3 regions of the Vibrio sp. 1069 genome follow, and region 3 is predicted to be linked to each of the others. Evidence: predicted binding sites of a transcription regulator. Region 3 holds the regulator's gene; each other region holds the start of a gene.
The links. The regulator PurR, encoded in region 3, represses purine synthesis genes. The targets are predictions, from matches to a motif close to TNANGNAAACGTTTNCNTNA.
Positions count from the first base shown of each region.

Region 1: a site for PurR is predicted at 1,677-1,696, ahead of purT (formate-dependent phosphoribosylglycinamide formyltransferase). Genes of this name have one in related genera too.
Region 2: a site for PurR is predicted at 3,571-3,590, ahead of glyA (serine hydroxymethyltransferase). Genes of this name have one in related genera too.

Region 1 covers NZ_JAWOWP010000001.1:353,784-359,944, reverse strand. Annotated here, with positions in the region: gene R7040_RS01575 (LrgB family protein) at 1-300, shown strand, start outside; gene cdd (cytidine deaminase) at 731-1,618, shown strand; gene purT (formate-dependent phosphoribosylglycinamide formyltransferase) at 1,762-2,937, shown strand; gene R7040_RS01560 (thiopurine S-methyltransferase) at 3,010-3,660, opposite strand; gene R7040_RS01555 (phosphoribosylglycinamide formyltransferase) at 3,976-4,755, shown strand; gene ihfA (integration host factor subunit alpha) at 4,878-5,174, opposite strand; partial or broken gene R7040_RS01545 (AEC family transporter) at 5,709-6,161, shown strand, end outside.
Region 2 covers NZ_JAWOWP010000006.1:69,051-75,211, forward strand. Annotated here, with positions in the region: gene ybeD (DUF493 family protein YbeD) at 1-44, shown strand, start outside; gene lipB (lipoyl(octanoyl) transferase LipB) at 221-883, shown strand; gene lipA (lipoyl synthase) at 880-1,845, shown strand; gene glyA (serine hydroxymethyltransferase) at 2,264-3,514, opposite strand; gene R7040_RS11850 (YitT family protein) at 3,862-4,464, shown strand; gene R7040_RS11855 (transcriptional regulator) at 4,555-6,075, shown strand.
Region 3 covers NZ_JAWOWP010000001.1:94,219-100,379, reverse strand. Annotated here, with positions in the region: gene cmoM (tRNA uridine 5-oxyacetic acid(34) methyltransferase CmoM) at 1-245, opposite strand, end outside; gene elyC (envelope biogenesis factor ElyC) at 360-1,145, shown strand; gene torR (two-component system response regulator TorR) at 1,218-1,928, opposite strand; gene torD (molecular chaperone TorD) at 2,195-2,842, shown strand; gene purR (HTH-type transcriptional repressor PurR) at 3,311-4,315, shown strand; cyclic di-GMP riboswitch class I at 4,603-4,692, shown strand; gene R7040_RS00400 (TfoX/Sxy family DNA transformation protein) at 4,809-5,399, shown strand; gene R7040_RS00395 (TVP38/TMEM64 family protein) at 5,514-6,161, shown strand, end outside.

The DNA.
Region 1 (6,161 bases), 260 kb from region 3:
GCGATGGAAATATCGAGTCACCTCGGTGGTGAAGCCGCCGTTGCAGCGATCTTGGTTCTGATTGTCGGTTTATTGGGCGCAATTTTGGCATACCCAATTTACAATTTGATTGGAATTAAACACCCGATTGCACGTGGTCTGACAATGGGTACAGTCTCTCATGCCTTAGGCACCGCTACTTGTGCAGAGAAACAGCCCATAGATGCCGCGTTCTCATCACTCGCATTGGTTTTATGTGGGATCATAACTTCTATTTTGGCTCCAAGCTTTTTTGCTTTGGCTGTCTGGCTATATCAATAGTTAAGCGCTCTCGGTCTGCCCTCCTTCCGGCAGGCCGTAGCCTTTCCGCTTCTTCCTTACCCTTTTCAAAACCCTATCTTATCTATCAACCTCACCCAGTAATATCGTGAAGGGACTTGATCGAGATATACATTCATAGCATTAGCATTCTAGGTGCTACCACTCGCTCTAGATTACGTAGGCATAAAGTAGCATAGCGGTAAAAGTCGCGTTAGTAACATACTCCTGCTCCTTGGTCATATGAATATATACTGATATGGTTAATTGTGAGACGGAGATAACGCTTCACACCTGTGCAATCGAATACATGTGTGAGCTCACTCTAATTATGTAACAGAATTATCAATTGCATTATTTATCGTGATCTAACGCACGGAACATTTCTATCTTTCACATAGAATAACTGTCCATGCAATAACAAGGATTCAACATGAAAAGTCGCATTGAACAGGCGCTAGCAGGCGCTCCAGAAGCACTTTCCAAACAACTTGCTCCTATCATCCAAGCTGATGATTTTGATGCTACGCTTTCAGTTCAACAATTTGAGCAGTTGCTTTCAGCTACCGGTCTATCAGACAAAGAGCTTCGTGTTGCGCTACTTCCTTTTGCCGCAGCGTACTCCTATGCTCCCCTTTCTGACTTTTATGTCGGCGCTATCGTTCGTGGCCTTTCAGGTCGCCTTTACTTCGGTGCCAACATGGAATTCTTTGGTGTACAGTTGGGTCAAACGGTTCACGCAGAGCAGTCTGCGATTAGCCATGCTTGGATGAAAGGCGAACGTGGTGTTAAGGATATCACTATCAACTTCAGCCCATGTGGTCACTGCCGCCAGTTCATGAATGAGTTATCTACCGCAAACGAGCTTAAAATCCAGCTCCCAGAACGCGAAGAAAAGTCACTTCATGAATACCTGCCTGAAGCCTTTGGACCAAACGATCTCGGTATCGAGTCCGGCTTAATGGCAGAAGTTAAACACCAATTCTCATGTGATGATGAAGACGCACTCATCCAAAGTGCAGTTGAAGCGATGAACATGAGCCACTCTCCATACACCAACAACTTGAGTGGTTTAGCATTAGAGATGACTAGCGGCCGTGTATTCCAAGGCGCTTATGCAGAAAATGCAGCGTTTAATCCTAGCTTGCCACCGCTACAAGTTGCGCTAATCCAAGTTTTACTTGCGGGTGAAAACTTTGACAGCATCAAAGCCGCTGCATTGGTAGAAAACTCTGAAGGTAAGATCAGTCACTTAGCCGATACGCAATCAACGTTGGAAGCGTTGAATCCAGATATTCCGCTTAGTTTTGTCAACGTATAAACGACAAATTCAACAAAAAGCTCTACAACATGTAGAGCTTTTTTATTACCTAAAAACCAAAAGCAAACGTTTGCTTTGTCATAAAACTTCAGTATGATCTCCTGCAATTTCTGTCTCATCACTCTATTTTGTAAGGGAACACTATGTTTGGCACTGCAACTAGCGCAAATGCTACCCGTGTATTACTTTTAGGCTCTGGCGAACTCGGTAAAGAAGTCGCCATTGAATGCCAGAGACTTGGTTTAGAAGTGATTGCTTGTGATCGCTATGCCAATGCTCCAGCGATGCAAGTCGCTCACCGTAGTTATGTTATCGACATGTTAGATGGGAACGCCTTAGAAGAAGTTATTACGAAGGAACAACCTACTTACGTCGTACCAGAAATTGAAGCCATCGCAACCGGCAAACTGGTAGAGCTTGAAGAAAAAGGACTGAATGTTGTTCCAACCGCTAAGGCAACCAGGCTAACAATGAATCGTGAAGGTATCCGACGTTTGGCAGCAGAAGAACTGGAATTGACGACTTCACCTTATCGTTTTGCAGATAACTTTGAAGACTTCAAAGCCGCGGTTGAGCATGTGGGTATTCCGTGCGTGGTGAAGCCAGTGATGAGCTCTTCCGGTAAAGGGCAAAGTGTTATCAAGACCGAAGACGACGTTACAAAAGCATGGGATTACGCTCAGGAAGGCGGACGTACGGGTGCAGGTCGCGTTATCGTGGAAGGTTTTATCGACTTCGATTACGAAATCACTTTATTGACCATCAGAGCCGTTGACGGTGTGCATTTCTGTGCTCCAATTGGTCATCGTCAGGAAGATGGCGACTACCGCGAATCATGGCAACCGCAAACTATGTCAGAAAACGCAGTAAAAGCAGCTGAATACACGGCTGAGAAAGTGGTAAACGCGCTCGGTGGCTACGGCATCTTTGGTGTAGAGCTGTTTGTCAAAGGCGATAAAGTCATTTTCAATGAGGTCTCTCCTCGCCCTCACGATACGGGCATGGTTACAATGATTTCACAGGAAATGTCTGAGTTTGCTCTCCACGTGCTCGCGTTTACCGGAATGCCAATTAATAATATTGTGCAATATGGCCCATCTGCGTCTGCTGTTATTCTTGGACAAGGAACTTCCACAAACATTCGCTTTGAAAACCTAAGCAAAGCTTTAGCTCAACCTCAAACACAAGTTCGTCTATTCGGTAAGCCAGAAATCGATGGCCGCCGCCGTTTAGGTGTTGTCCTTACGCGACGAAAAACCACCGAAGAAGCCGTTCAAGATGCTGTTGAAAGTGCTTCAAAAGTGAATATCATTTATTAAATACGAACCACTCATACAAAAATAGCGCAGCTCAACTTGCTGCGCTATTTCGTGTTCCAAACCGAAGAGAGCCTATTCACTCTCGATTAAGTACACTTCTTCAGAGAAGCGACTTAAGCCTTTTTTCGCAATTTTAGGATGATTCTCGTCAGCTTCATCTACGTTCAAACAAGTAACTTTGTAACCTGAAAATAACTGCTCAATCTCTTCGACCGGCACGCTAAATGGAGGCCCCGCCATCTCTTCTTGAGGATAGTTGAGTGTAACAAGCAAAATACGACCGCCTGGATTCAGCAGTTGCTTGAGACGCTCTACATACTCCTCTCGCATATCTTGCGGTAAAGCAACCAACGCGGCGCGATCATAAATGATATCGGCTTGAGATACTGGTGCAGTGAAAAAGTCCCCAGTATAAATAGAGAGCTCATCAAATTGATAAAGCTCGTGCATGCCATTAAGAGGCGTTACCGTTGGCGTGTAAAAATGTTCAGCAAAAAAGGCACGCACAGCGATATGGCTTAGCTCAACACCTTCAACCGAATCATGCTTCATCGCTAGCCAAATCAAGTCTTCTGACTTTCCACATAAAGGAACTAACACTTTATCTTCACGCTTTGGATTAGTGTGTTTCCAATATACTGGTAATAGCGGGTTTACATCTTCCAAGTGAAATCCGATTTGATTGCTGGCCCATTTGTTATGCCAAAATTCTTGGTCTCTCATTTTACTTTCTACTTGTCGGCTGTTTTCATTTTGAGAGGTAAGACTAACGTTTTTTTTCAATTTGTCTATGCCGTTCATCTTTGGTTAATACTGCGGTGATAGGATGTAATCGGTCTCATAGGAGATGCGCCTTTATCTGATAATCAGAATAAAGAAAAGAGAAATGGTGATCTAACGCACGATTCTACTTCAAGATAAAACTGAAACCTTGGAATCTTTCGTAATGGCCCCATTTATAAGTTAGTACCTGATTTGCCGAACTTAGCGACCTTTATGTTCCCTATTTTCTAAGTACAAGCAAGTTAAGGAGAGTGAATGAGCTTATTTCTTCGTACTACAGCATTGATGCTTTTGGTACTTAGCCGTGCACCGGCATTTGCCGCACTTCCAATTACCCCTGCGCCTAATGGCGAACAAAATCGTTCAACCAGCCAAAACGAAGTTTGTTCGAAACTTTTTAAACACAGCCTTAGCGGTTTATATGGCATTCAGTCAATCGACACCACACCAACTCAGCCATATTCTGACTTCGACATTCTTTACAGCAAAGCTCACCAAGCGCAATTTGAACTTGAAACTATCTGTAAAAGTACCGCACTTCTTAATGACGCTCAGCCATACTTCGCAGGCGTGAAATCCAAACAACGAGCAGAAGAAAAGATAGCTTTAGAGTTAGATGGGAAAGTTGAACGTATTACTGACCTAGCACGTGCAACGATTGTAGCTGAAGACGTCGCGAGTTTAGTCTCCATTTATGAAACGTTAGAGCGTGAAACAACGATTGTGAAAGTAAAAAATCGATTCAAAAAACCTGGCCCTTCAGGATATAGAGACTTGAACTTGCTCGTTCGTTTACCAAAAACAAACCTAGTAGCCGAAGTTCAACTGCACTTGAAAGCAATCGCAGATGTAAAAAGCGGTCCCGAACACGACCTATACGAAAAAATCCAGAAACTAGAACGTCAAGCGATGTTGGAAAAACGTGAGCTAAGCGAAATAGAGCTTGCCTCTATTCGCAACATGCGTACACAGTCTAAGAACTTGTACCAACAAGCATGGCAACCATACTTAACAACGCATCTAGAAGCGGCGTAACCGATATCATTAAGCGTCTCTCATAAACAGAAAAACCACCGCATTACGGTGGTTTTCATTTGTATGCACACGAATTTTACGCAAAAAAAAGACCACGCCTTAGCGTGATCCATTTATTCGGCTTACTGTACTTTCTTCAGGTTTTCTACACGAGCTTTTAACTTCTGACCCGGGCGAAAAGTCACTACACGTCGAGCAGTAATTGGAATATCTTCACCAGTTTTCGGGTTACGACCAGGTCGTTCATTCTTGTCACGAAGATCAAAGTTACCAAAACCTGACAGTTTTACCTGTTCGCCACTTTCCAGTGCCTTACGAATCTCTTCAAAGAACACTTCCACCGTTTCCTTGGCGTCCCGCTTACTAAATCCTAATTTATCAAACAGGTTTTCTGCCAGTTCGGCTTTTGTGAGCGCCATAAAACTTTCCTCAAAGCTATGTTAAACAATGCTACGTTAGTGTAGCGCCAGAGCAGTTTTACCCTACCAATTCAACAACATATCGGGGTTACATCAGGAAGTGTATGACAAGCTTATGATTTTCGCCAACTTTTTTCTTGGCGAACAAAAGGAATAGCACTACGTAAATTATTGTTAAACGCCAGAAATTTGATATTTTTGTTTTTGTTTCATCTTTATCAGGAAAAACATCCAGATTATAAAACTAAAAGTAGTTTAAATATCAACATTAAACACTATTTAATAAAAATATCAGATATTGGTTATTTAACAGACACTTGACATAGAACTTGTCGTAAATTCAGTGATTTGTATGTAACTCGATACGTAACAATTAGATTAAAAGGTATGACCACCTGTACTTTGCAACTGTGCTTAGAAAGCTTGATTAAACCCACGCTTCTCGCTGTTTAACGATGACGCCATATATAAAGATTGATAATGTGGAAGTTCGTGTATTTCCTCATTAGCTTCTTACACTGCTTCTAGGCGACCATGATTAATCAAATCATAAATATTCTTTTCCCTGTTTTTGCTCTTGTCGGAGTTGGCTATTTGGTCGGTCGTTACATCAAGCCTGACTTTCGCCCAATAAACCGCATTAATATTGAGGTTTTTTACGCCAGCACTGGTATTTTCGTCACTCGTTAGCATGCCGCTCGATTCAAATCAGGGGCCGCTTCTCTTGGCGGCAATTGTCGCGGTTTTAATTCCCGCACTACTCATGATCCCGGTATGTCGATGGACGTCACTCTCGTTTAAAACCTGGGCGCCACCACATATGTTTCGCAATAGCGGAAATCTAGCTATTCCTTTGTTTACCTATACGTTTGGAGAAATTGCGCTGTCGTCAGCAGTGCTTTTATTTGTCGTGTCAGCATACTTGCATATCAGCTTAGGCGTAATGCTGCTTAGTCATGGCAACCCTTTTAAGCAAATAGTCAAGAT
Region 2 (6,161 bases), on a different contig from region 3:
ACAAAGAGTTAGGTGAAATTGACATCGTACGCATGGTTCTATAATTTTTTGATAGATTAAATTTTTTTTGAAAGCAGCCTTGGCTGCTTTCTTTTTATTTATCAAAGAGATAACGAGGCTTTACATCGCTTTCAGTTAAAAATCTGTTACGCAGCGGTAGAGCATCAGGGTTATCCGGTTTATAATCCAAAAACTTTATATATTAGCAACAGGAATTCCCATGCAACACCAACTTGTTGTAAAACGACTTGGCCGCCAAGACTATGAGCCTGTATGGAAGGCGATGCATGAGTTCACCGACCAACGCACAGAAGAAACCCGTGATGAAGTCTGGTTGGTAGAACATAACCCAGTATTTACGCAAGGACAGGCAGGTAAAGCTGAGCACTTGATTAACACTGGCGATATTCCTGTTGTACAAAGTGATCGCGGAGGTCAGGTTACGTATCATGGCCCTGGTCAGTTGGTCGCCTACTTCTTGATCAACCTACGCCGCAAAAAATTAGGTGTACGAGATCTCGTTACCACAATCGAGAACCTCGTGATCAACACGCTAAAAGCATACAATATTGACTCAGCCGCGCGACCTGACGCACCAGGTGTCTACGTTGCCGGTAAGAAAATATGCTCTCTCGGTTTACGCATTCGTAAAGGATGCTCGTTTCATGGTTTAGCCTTGAACGTAAATATGGATTTAACACCGTTTCTGCGTATTAACCCTTGTGGTTATGAAGGTATGGAAATGGTTCAGGTCAGCCAATTTGGCGGCCCAGACAATGTAGAAGCCGTAGAAAAACAATTAATAGAAGAACTCGTTACTTTGCTCGATTATGAGCAAGTAGAATTCAGCACAGAAGCACCTTCTCAAGGTAATAAAGCATGAGCAAACCAATCCAGATGGAAAAAGGCGTTAAATATCGTGACGCCGATAAAATGGCATTGATTCCCGTAAAGAACATGCCTACAGAGCAGAAAGAAGTGCTACGTAAGCCTGATTGGATGAAGATCAAGCTACCAGCCGACAGCCAACGAATTCAAGACATCAAAGCGGCGATGCGTAAGAATAAACTTCACTCCGTATGTGAAGAAGCATCTTGCCCGAACCTAGCGGAATGTTTTAACCACGGTACAGCAACCTTCATGATCTTAGGTGCTATTTGTACTCGTCGTTGTCCTTTCTGTGACGTTGCTCATGGCCGCCCATTACCACCGGAAGCAGAAGAGCCTCAAAAACTGGCGAAAACCATTGCCGATATGAAGCTGAAATACGTAGTAATCACTTCTGTTGACCGTGACGATCTGCGTGACGGCGGTGCACAACACTTTGCCGATTGTAACCGCGAGATCCGTGCGTTAAACCCGCATATTAAGATTGAAACACTGGTTCCTGACTTCCGTGGTCGCATGGATGTAGCGCTTGATCTAATGAAAGACAATCCGCCAGATGTCTTCAACCACAACTTAGAAACCGCGCCACGTCTTTACCGTAAAGCTCGCCCAGGTGCGAACTACAAATGGTCACTTGAGCTTCTTAAGAAGTTCAAAGAGCAGCATCCCGATGTACCGACCAAGTCTGGTTTGATGATGGGTCTTGGTGAAACCAAAGAAGAAATCATCGAAGTACTGAAAGATCTACGCGCACACGGCGTAACGATGCTGACTCTAGGCCAGTATTTAGCGCCAAGCCGTCACCACTTGCCAGTAGAACGTTACGTTCCACCATCAGAGTTTGACGAGCTAAAAGAAGTTGCACTAGAACTTGGCTTCACGCATGCAGCGTGTGGTCCATTTGTTCGCTCTTCTTACCATGCCGATATGCAAGCTCAAGGTATCGAGATTAAATAAGCTCTCGCTTGTTTTGAAAAGCTTGTTTTGAAAAGAAAGGTTGGCTCAGTGCCAACCTTTTTTGTATCTGACAAATGATGATAAAAAGCCATTCTACCACTGTCATTCTGAACAGCGAGGAACGAGCGTGATTCAGAATCAGTTTTCAGAGTACTGATGATTTTTAGAGAAACTCTGAGTAAAAGAGTGCGCCTCAACAAGATTCCTGATCTCGCCTAGGCTCATCGGAATGACGTGGTTTGGATATATTGAAAAGGGACAGTGTTGGTAGCCATCCCCTTATCACACTCTCTCGCTATATCTCATTCCAAACGCCAGACAAACAAAAAGGCCCTCAAATGAGGACCTTTCATCAATCAAATAATCAAACCGAATCGCAGAAATAGAACGAGTTCGCCTGAGTTATTTTCAAAAAATGTTAGGCGTAAACTGGTAGACGCTTACAAATTTCTAGCACTTTCTGTTTAGTCGCTTCGATAACTTCTTCGTTGCCGATGTTATCTAGAACGTCACACATCCAGTTTGCTAGCTCTTTTGCATCTTCTTCAGTGAAGCCACGGCGAGTGATCGCTGGCGTACCTACACGGATACCAGACGTTACGAATGGGCTGCGTGGGTCATTTGGTACTGAGTTCTTGTTTACAGTGATGTTTGCAGCACCTAGTGCCGCGTCTGCGTCTTTACCAGTGATATCTTTGTCGATTAGGTCAACAAGGAACAAGTGGTTTTCTGTACCGTTAGATACGATTTTGTAGCCACGCTCTTGGAACTGACCAACCATTGCTTTTGCGTTTTTCACTACGCGAGCTTGATAAGCTTTGAACTCTGGCTCCATCGCTTCTTTGAACGCTACTGCTTTACCAGCGATAACGTGCATTAGAGGGCCACCTTGACCACCAGGGAACACTGCTGAGTTCAATTTCTTGTACATATCTTCGCCAGCATTTGACAAGATAAGACCACCGCGAGGACCTGCTAGTGTTTTGTGCGTCGTTGTTGTTACCACGTGAGCATGCGGTACTGGTGTTGGGTATTCACCGGCGGCGATAAGACCAGCTACGTGCGCCATATCAACAAATAAGTAAGCACCTGCTTTGTCAGCGATTTCACGCATGCGTTTCCAATCAACGATTTGCGAGTAAGCAGAGAAACCACCGATGATCATCTTAGGTTTGTGTTCAAGTGCTAGCTGTTCCATCTCGTCGTAGTTGATTTGACCAGCTTCATCGATACCGTAAGGGATAACGTTGTAGTGCTTACCCGAGAAGTTTACTGGTGAACCGTGAGTTAGGTGACCACCGTGTGCTAGGCTCATGCCTAAAACTGTATCGCCAGGGTTAAGAAGCGCCATGTAAACTGCGCTGTTTGCTTGAGAACCTGAGTGAGGCTGTACGTTAGCGTACTCACAACCAAATAGTTGGCATGCACGCTCAATTGCTAGTGCTTCAGCTTTATCTACGTACTCACAACCGCCGTAGTAACGCTTACCTGGGTAGCCTTCAGCGTATTTGTTCGTTAGCTGAGAACCTTGCGCTTCCATTACACGTGGGCTTGTGTAGTTTTCAGAAGCGATAAGTTCAATGTGTTCTTCCTGGCGAAGAGTTTCTTCCTGGATAGCTGCGAACAGTTCCGCATCGTAATCTGCGATGTTCATATCACGCTTAAGCATCTGTATCTCCTGACTCAGATTAGTACTGAAAGTTGCAAAAAAACTGTTGAATGACCCGACGCAAACGTTTTCGTCACCCTAATGGCGCGCATTCTACATAATTTGATTTAGGTCATAAAGAGAAATTTACAATTTTTCTCATGCAGTTTTTTCATGATGACAAGCAATGTTTATCATGCCAGCATTGCAATCGCATAACGACAATCTATTGCCTGTCAAATTTGTGCTTTACACCCTGTAAAACAGCAATTACATAGGTTTACCGTAAATTTTACCCTCTAGCTACCGAAAAGATCATCTTTTTACTACTATGCACGCCTTATTTATCACTAATGACTGCAACATTGATGGAAAAACACTCATTAAAAGAAGACTGGATAGCGATTCTCACGGGTACCTTTTTAGTAGCTCAAGGCGTTTTCTTTCTCCAATCCGCGAACCTTCTAACGGGAGGCACGACTGGATTGGCTCTGCTTATTAGCCAATTTACACCTTTTACCTTTGGTGTGCTGTACTTTTTAGCAAACAGTCCTTTTTACTTACTAGCATGGAAACGCTTCGGCCGTCATTTCGCCATTAATAGTGCCATTTCTGGCGCGTTGGTTTCTATCTTTGCCGATCATCTTTATTTGCTAATCTCGCTCGAATCGGTAAATGAAGTTTATTGCGCCGTCGCAGGCGGGCTTTTAATGGGGCTCGGTATGCTGATCCTATTCCGACATCGCTCCAGCTTGGGTGGCTTTAACGTGCTGTGTTTGTTTATCCAAGACAAATTTGGCATTTCAGTTGGCAAAAGCCAAATGGCAATCGATGCATGTATCCTGTTTGCTTCATTCTTCTTTGTCACACCAGAAGTGATTGGCCTTTCAATTTTGGGGGCGTTTGCACTCAATCTCGTGTTAGCGATGAACCACAAACCGCACCGCTATTCCGTGACCTACGGTTCATAAATTTTTGATAATGATTGAAGCGCGATTTATAAGATTTCGCGCTCCAATCGCTATATAATACTTCGCGATTTCCAAATAGATCGGTACGGTATGCGCGACTTTCTGCAACAAGCTAAACAGACTCACAGTTGTATTGCGATTGGAGAGCTGATCTATAACCCGAAGACACAGACCCTTCATCAAGATGCTATCGCGATTGATCTTGAACCTCGCACCATTGAATTATTAGAACTGCTGTTAACAAGCGTTGGCCACCCACTCTCTGCTGACACCATTATTGAAACCATTTGGCAGAGCAAGTTCATCTCTAAGAATGTGCTCACGAACCGCATTAGCACCTTACGTGCCCTGCTACAGCAGTACTTACCCGAATACGATGCCGCTAAGCTCTTGGTCACTTACCCCCGCAAAGGCTACTTTCTTAACCCTGCCAATATTCGTTTAGTGCCACCAGCGAAAAACCATCGGCGCGTTATCTCAACCCAGGTGGCGAGTAATAAGAACTTCAAGCTGATTTTTGCTTACAGCTTATGTGCCATACTTGCGGTATGTAGCATGACACTCGCAAGCTTGTTATGGCAACGCCAAGAAATCTCAACACAACAAACACGTCATCAACTACTGATTCCCAAAGTCGAGCTACTACTCAACCGTGTCGATTCAATCGGCTCCCAGGCGCGAAAATACCGCATACTGGTCAAAGCCATCTTGCTGCAACAACAGGTCGAATATCCATACACCGACATCGCCAACCAAGATGCTCCTAGTTACTTTCTTGATCCTATCGGTCATACGCCATATTTCCCTGGCGCACGAAACATGCAGACCAGCGACTACGAGCTCAATATCGAGTTAAAAGACGGCACAAAACAGGGCATCTTGAAAGCGCAGATGAACCTTATTTATCCTGCGACGGGCAAGCTGGCGTTTCGCAATGAGTACACACTGCGTTTATCTGCCTTACAATCGGATATTTTCCAAATGCACTCGGATGTCGCGCAATACTTCAATCTGCCTGCACCTTCGGCAAGTTCGTGGCAGCTTTCGGATATTCACAAAAAAATGTTATTCGAGAATGCCTTTTCTAGCCAACCTCTCCGACAATCTGATGAATTTGCGGCTATAACAACGGCAAGACATCTCGCCTTATACGAGCACGAACATCAAAAGCTGGAAGCGTATTTAACTCAAGTACAATCGTCGTTTGATGTTTTGCCAGATGAGCTGAGCCTCTGGTTAGGTCTATTGCATTTCAAATTAGGTAACTTAGACAGGGCAAAAGCTCTGTTAACGACACCAGATGGCGACTCACGTATCCAAAACGCACTGATTTATACCTTTGTGTCTCACATTGCTTATAAGCAGAACAAACTTGAACAGTTCCGTCTCAACTACATGGAATCACTGGTGGCGCTGCTGCGCGTTTTACCTTCCGAAACCTTGTTTGAGCGTCTTTCTCAATCTGAATCAAAAGAGACTTGCCTCCAACCGTGGAAAACGTTGCATGTTAGTGTGACCGATCAAGAAATCATAAGCCGATGGAAAGCGCTCATTAACGAGTATTGCACTAACGTAGCCAACGAAATAACCCCAAACAAAACAAAGACCTAAATATAAAATTAAGCTTTCATTAACCCCTGTTAGCTTTTGTTTTTTGCCCTTTTTCTCTCACTGAACTTAGCATGCTCGCATTCAAG
Region 3 (6,161 bases):
AGCATTTCCGAAGATAGATCACATAAAGCGATTCGATGTCCGAGCTTAGCAAGCTTTTGCGACATTTGTGCCAAACCACCACCAGCGTCCAACACTTCTAGGGGTTGCTGGTCAGCATCTAATTCACTTAGAATCTGTAGAAAATCTTCCCACACAATGATTTGGCGGATCTCCCCTTTATCGGAGCCGTAAATATTTTTTGCAAATTTGTGGGCGATATCGTCGAAATTGCGGTCTTCTGTCACTTCTGCTGAGTTATCATAACGGATTGTGCCGCTATTCTGGCACAAGGAAAGCAGGAATAAAGAGGGATACCCTCATTTTTATTATCAATTGATGTTTTTTCGGACTATTTATGTATGTTTGAGCTGAAAAAAGTAGTGTCAGCCATGCTTATGCCCCTTCCGGCATTGCTGCTGATAGGCTTGTTGGGTCTTGCTCTCATTAGTTTTACTACAAAACGTAAAACTGGCTGCTTCGTTGTTCTATTCTCTTTTGTTGGCATTTTTCTTGTTGCCTTCCAACCTGTTTCAACCAAGCTTCTTATGCCGTTAGAGCGAGAGCATAAAGCCTTTTTGCCAGTTTCTGGCACCATCGACTACGTGATGGTTTTAGGGAATGGTCATGTTATCGATGACGAAATTCCACCCACCTCGCAGTTAAGCCGTGCAGCATTAATGCGCTTAACTGAGGGCATTCGTATTTTAAGAATGTATCCAGGCGCGAAATTAATCTTATCCGGCTATGCTGGCGGATCTGAAATTAGCCACGCGCGAATGATGGCGAACGTTGCCCTTGCGTTGGGAGTCGCGAAATCCGATATCATTTTATTAGAAGATGCGAAAGATACGTGGGAAGAGGCGCGTCAAGCGGCTGCATTCGTTCAACAAAAGGAGATTGTGTTAGTCACTTCTGCGAGTCACATGAGCCGTGCATTGTATGAGTTCAACGCAGCAGGCATTAAACCAATCCCAGCCCCGACCAACTTCTTAGCTATTAGCGAGATAAGTCAACCTTGGGATAAATACTCACCTAAAGCGCGTTACTTAGAACAAACAGAGCTTTATTGGCATGAGTACTTGGGCAGTATTTGGCAAAGGTTGCGTGATACTGTCGGCCAAACACCAATGGTTGAAGCAAACTAGTATTATCTTGAAGCCACAAAAAAGGAGAGCCGAAGCTCTCCTTTTTCTTTTTACGATTGAGTTATGTTCCAACTAGTCACCAGCAAACATATAGCCTTCGCCGTGTACCGTTACAAAAATCTGTGGGTTCTTAGGATCGAACTCCATTTTTGCGCGCATACGTCGAATAAGAACATCAATGGTGCGGTCATTCGGCGCATCCACTCGATGGCTGATCATGTTCAAAATACGCTCACGACTTAACACCTGGTTAGGATAAGACGATAATGCCACCAAAAGTTCATACTCTGCTTTAGTTAGTTTTACTGGCTCACCGTTGCGGCTAAGTGCGCGACGTTGAATGTCGAATGTCCACTCCCCAAAGCGCACAATGTGCTCTTCACTGGTTTCATTCGCTTTCGAGCTGCCACTGCGCGCTGCTGAAATACGCCACAGCAAGTTTTTAACGCGAACTAACAGCTCTCTCAGTTCAAAAGGTTTTGTCACATAATCGTCAGCACCCATTTCTAGGCCTACGATTTTATCAATGCTATCCGTGCGTCCTGTTACTAATATGATACCAATATCCGATTGGCTACGTAACTCACGAGTAAGCATCAGGCCGTCTTCACCAGGCAGGTTAATATCCAGCATGATCAGGTCTACATCGCCCGCTTGCAAAACTTCACGCATTTCTGCGCCACTCTCTGCTTCGCTGACTTGGTAGCCCTCATTTTGGAAATATCCCGCAAGCTTACTACGAGTTACAACATCATCTTCTACGACTAATACGTGATAGCTCATTTACACCACTTTTCTGTCTTCTTATTATCCAAGACGTATTCTATTCATAACTAGTAACATTTCTAGTCATAGATACATTAAAACGCAAGATTTAGCGTTTTTATTGATTCAAAACAAGCTTGCCCATTGCTATTAATAAACGGTCATTTTTGACCATAAAACATAACAATTATAGTTACTGCTATTCATTTTAATTGATTACACTTAGGGGATATCCCTAATTGACTTTGTGATGCATGACTTGAAGCATCATTCAGGAGCCCAAAATGCAAGAAGTGAAAGCTTTTAATGAAAAACGCGCTGAAATTTACTGGTGGTTTTCGAGCTTGTTCGCAAAAGAACTAACAGAGAAAGAATTGGAAGCCTATCACAGTGTTGAAATTCGCAGTTTTCTCGCAGGTTTAGGTGAAAATGAGTCGCTAAAACCAGCCGTTGATAGCCTAGTTGATGCGCTGAATCGGTTACAAGATCGTGAAGATGCACAACTAGAGCTTGCAGCTGACTTTTGTGAACTGTTTTTGAAGACAGAAAAATACGGCGCTCTTCCTTACGCATCCATGTACATTGGTGAATCAGGTTTACTGAATGACAAGCCAGCTGAGGAAATGGAAAAGTTGATGGCTGAATTTGGCGTTCAAGTAGACGAAAACCTAAAGGAACCTGCGGATCACTTAGCCGTTGAGCTCGACTTTCTCGGGAACATGATTATCCGCTCAAACGAGCTTGAACAAGAAAAACACATGGAAGAAGCCTTCGTTAAACAAAACGACTTTATCCAGCAACAATTGATGTCTTGGTTACCTCAGTTTTCAGACAAATGTAAACAATTCGACGAATTTGGATTTTACTCGAGTGTCGCGAAACTATTAGTTGCATTTTGTAAACTAGACAGCGCCTACCTTCTTGGTGAATAATTGCCGCCTATTTTTAGGGAGCCTGCCTATCGGGCTTCCTGTATGCCTGAAAGTGACCAATTGTAAGTAACTTGGGTATAATATTCGTTTGCCTTAACTTAGCGCAAAGACGCTTGGTTATTTAGCAGTCAAAATGTGACTTCAAATACACAAATCTCTTGCTGAAAACATTGCTAGTCAGTTCACATAGGGCTAAAATGTGAGCGCAAACGATTAAATATGATTTATATGTAAACCGCTGAAATATAGCGGTTTTTGTGTTTTCTTAACAGGTTGATGGCAATTTCTCATCAGATAGAAAAAAGATAAAATTCATCGACCGATGCTGCTACGTACCCTTTTGTCGCACTTGGATCAACCGCTGCCGAGACACTTAGCGCCAATTTTATATTGCTAGGTGTGAAACCATTAGAGCATCAGGTACATCCAATACGACATATTTCAGTAGCTCGATACAGGACACCATTTATGGCCACGATAAAAGACGTTGCTCGCTTAGCCGGCGTTTCCACTACGACAGTTTCGCACGTTATCAATAAAACGCGTTTCGTTGCAGAAGCAACGCAAGAAAAAGTAATGAAAGCCGTTGACGAGCTGAATTACGCGCCAAGTGCCGTTGCACGCAGCCTAAAATGCAACTCAACTCGTACGATTGGCATGTTAGTAACTCAATCAACTAACCTATTTTTCTCAGAAGTGATTGATGGCGTTGAGAGCTACTGTTACCGCCAAGGCTATACTCTGATTTTATGTAACACAGGCGGGATTTACGAAAAACAACGCGATTACATTCGTATGCTGGCTGAAAAGCGCGTTGATGGCATCCTAGTGATGTGTTCTGACTTAACCGAAGAACTAAAAGAGATGCTTGACCGTCATGCGGACATTCCTAAAGTGGTCATGGATTGGGGCCCAGAGAGCTCACAAGCAGACAAGATCATGGATAACTCAGAAGAAGGTGGCTACATTGCAACCAAACATCTGATTGACAATGGTCATACGGATATCGCTTGTCTAAGCGGTCATTTTGAAAAGCTTGCTTGCCAAGAGCGCATTGCAGGTTTCCGTCGCGCAATGAGCGAAGCGAACCTAGCTGTAAATGAAGACTGGATCCTTGAAGGTAACTTTGAATGTGATACGGCCGTATTAGTTGCAGATAAAATTACCGCAATGGACAAGCGCCCGACGGCGGTATTCTGTTTTAACGACACAATGGCTCTAGGCCTAATGAGCCGCTTGCAACAAAACGGGATCAAAATTCCTGAAGATATTTCAGTGATCGGCTACGACAACATCGAGCTTGCGGAATACTTCTCTCCACCGCTAACGACTATCCACCAACCTAAACGTCGTGTTGGTAAAAATGCATTCGAAATTCTACTTGAGCGTATCAAAGATAAAGAACACGAAAAACGAATTTTCGAGATGCAACCTGAGCTTGTAATTCGAAATACTGTGAAAAAAATGAACTAAATTTCACTGTATTTAACCGTGTTAAATAAGCGCTCTACAGGGGCGCTTATTTTTTTGGAAAAATTAAGCATTCTCTAATACTTCACACCACTCTAATAACAATTGACTAACGTTAACTCCCTGTTTTATATAAATGTAATATATATTAAGAACTCCTTTTCAAAGGCCAATTTGCACCTTTCCATATGCAAAATAGAGCATTCAATCTATCATTTTTATTGAACCGAAATCACACTTTTAACGCTAAACCGTGATGTTAATTCAATATAAGAAGTATGCTCATTGTGTCACGCACAGGGCAAACCATTCGAAAGAGTGGGACGCAAAGCCTCCGGCCTGAACCATATTACGATATGGAAGGTAGCGGGGTTACCGATGGCAAGTGTGTAAGCAATGACTTTACTCTGTAATGACATTGTTTTTACGCATGTTTGCTACTCTCTCGGACCTGACTTTTGGTGGCGTAATATTAATTACACCGAGATAACAAAACATGGATAAACCGATACTCAAAGACTCTATGAAGCTATTTGAGGCACTTGGTAATATCAAGTCGCGCTCAATGTTTGGTGGCTTCGGACTATTCGCTGATGAAACAATGTTTGCACTAGTGGTAAACAATCAGCTTCATATCAGAGCAGACCAAAAAACTTCATCTGACTTCGAGAAACAAGGGCTAAAGCCTTACGTTTATAAAAAACGTGGCTTTCCAGTCGTTACAAAGTACTACGCTATTTCCAGCGATTTATGGGAATCAAGCGAACGCTTAATCGAAGTAGCGAATCAATCATTGAAAAAGGCAAAGCTTGAGAAAGAACAGCAAGCAAGTACAAAGCCTAACCGTTTGAAAGATTTGCCTAACTTACGACTGGCTACCGAGCGCATGCTAAAAAAAGCCGGCATCGAATCCGTAGAGAAGCTTGAAGAGGAAGGTGCGCTTAACGCCTATAAAGCGATAAGAGATACGCACTCTGCAACCGTCAACATTGAGTTGCTATGGGCACTAGAAGGGGCTATCAACGGCACTCATTGGAGTGTGGTACCTCAAGCTCGCCGAGATGAGTTGATGAACGGCCTCCAATAAAAGTCGGCCTAAAAACTATCTTGTAAAACCGCAGTCTAATCTGCGGTTTTTTTGTGAAATTTTTTCGGTTTTCCTACTGTCTTATTACATATATCCCAAATTGGAATCAAAATTATGAATAAGAAACTGATATTAGGTCTCATCCTACTAGCGGCTATCGTCTTTTTAGGTATTAACTTTGGCCAGTATTTAACCTTAGAGAATGCAAAAGCCCAACAAGAAGCACTAACTACATACATCGATCAGAATTTTGTATTCTCGGCTGCGATTTACTTTTTTACCTACATTGCAATTACCGCTTTTTCTATCCCAGGAGCGGCAGTAGTCACCTTACTTGGTGCAGCCTTATTTGGTTTTTGGACAAGCTTGCTACTGGTTTCTTTCGCTAGCACTATGGGGGCAACACTGGCCTTCTTGAGCAGCCGATACTTATTGCGTGACTGGGTACAAAACAAATTCGGAAATAAACTCAACGCAATTAATCAAGGTGTCGAAAAAGACGGAGCTTTTTATCTATTTTCCTTGCGTCTAATCCCTGTATTCCCTTTCTTTCTAATCAACTTACTGATGGGCTTAACGCCGATGTCTGTAGGTAGATTTTATCTCACTAGCCAAATAGGTATGCTGCCAGGCACAGCCGTATATCTGAATGCAGGTACTCAATTAGCAACAATTGAAAGCCTATCGGGCATTGTTTCACCCGCAGTATTAGCGTCTTTTGCGCTATTGGGACTATTTCCAATCATCACTAAATGGGTTATG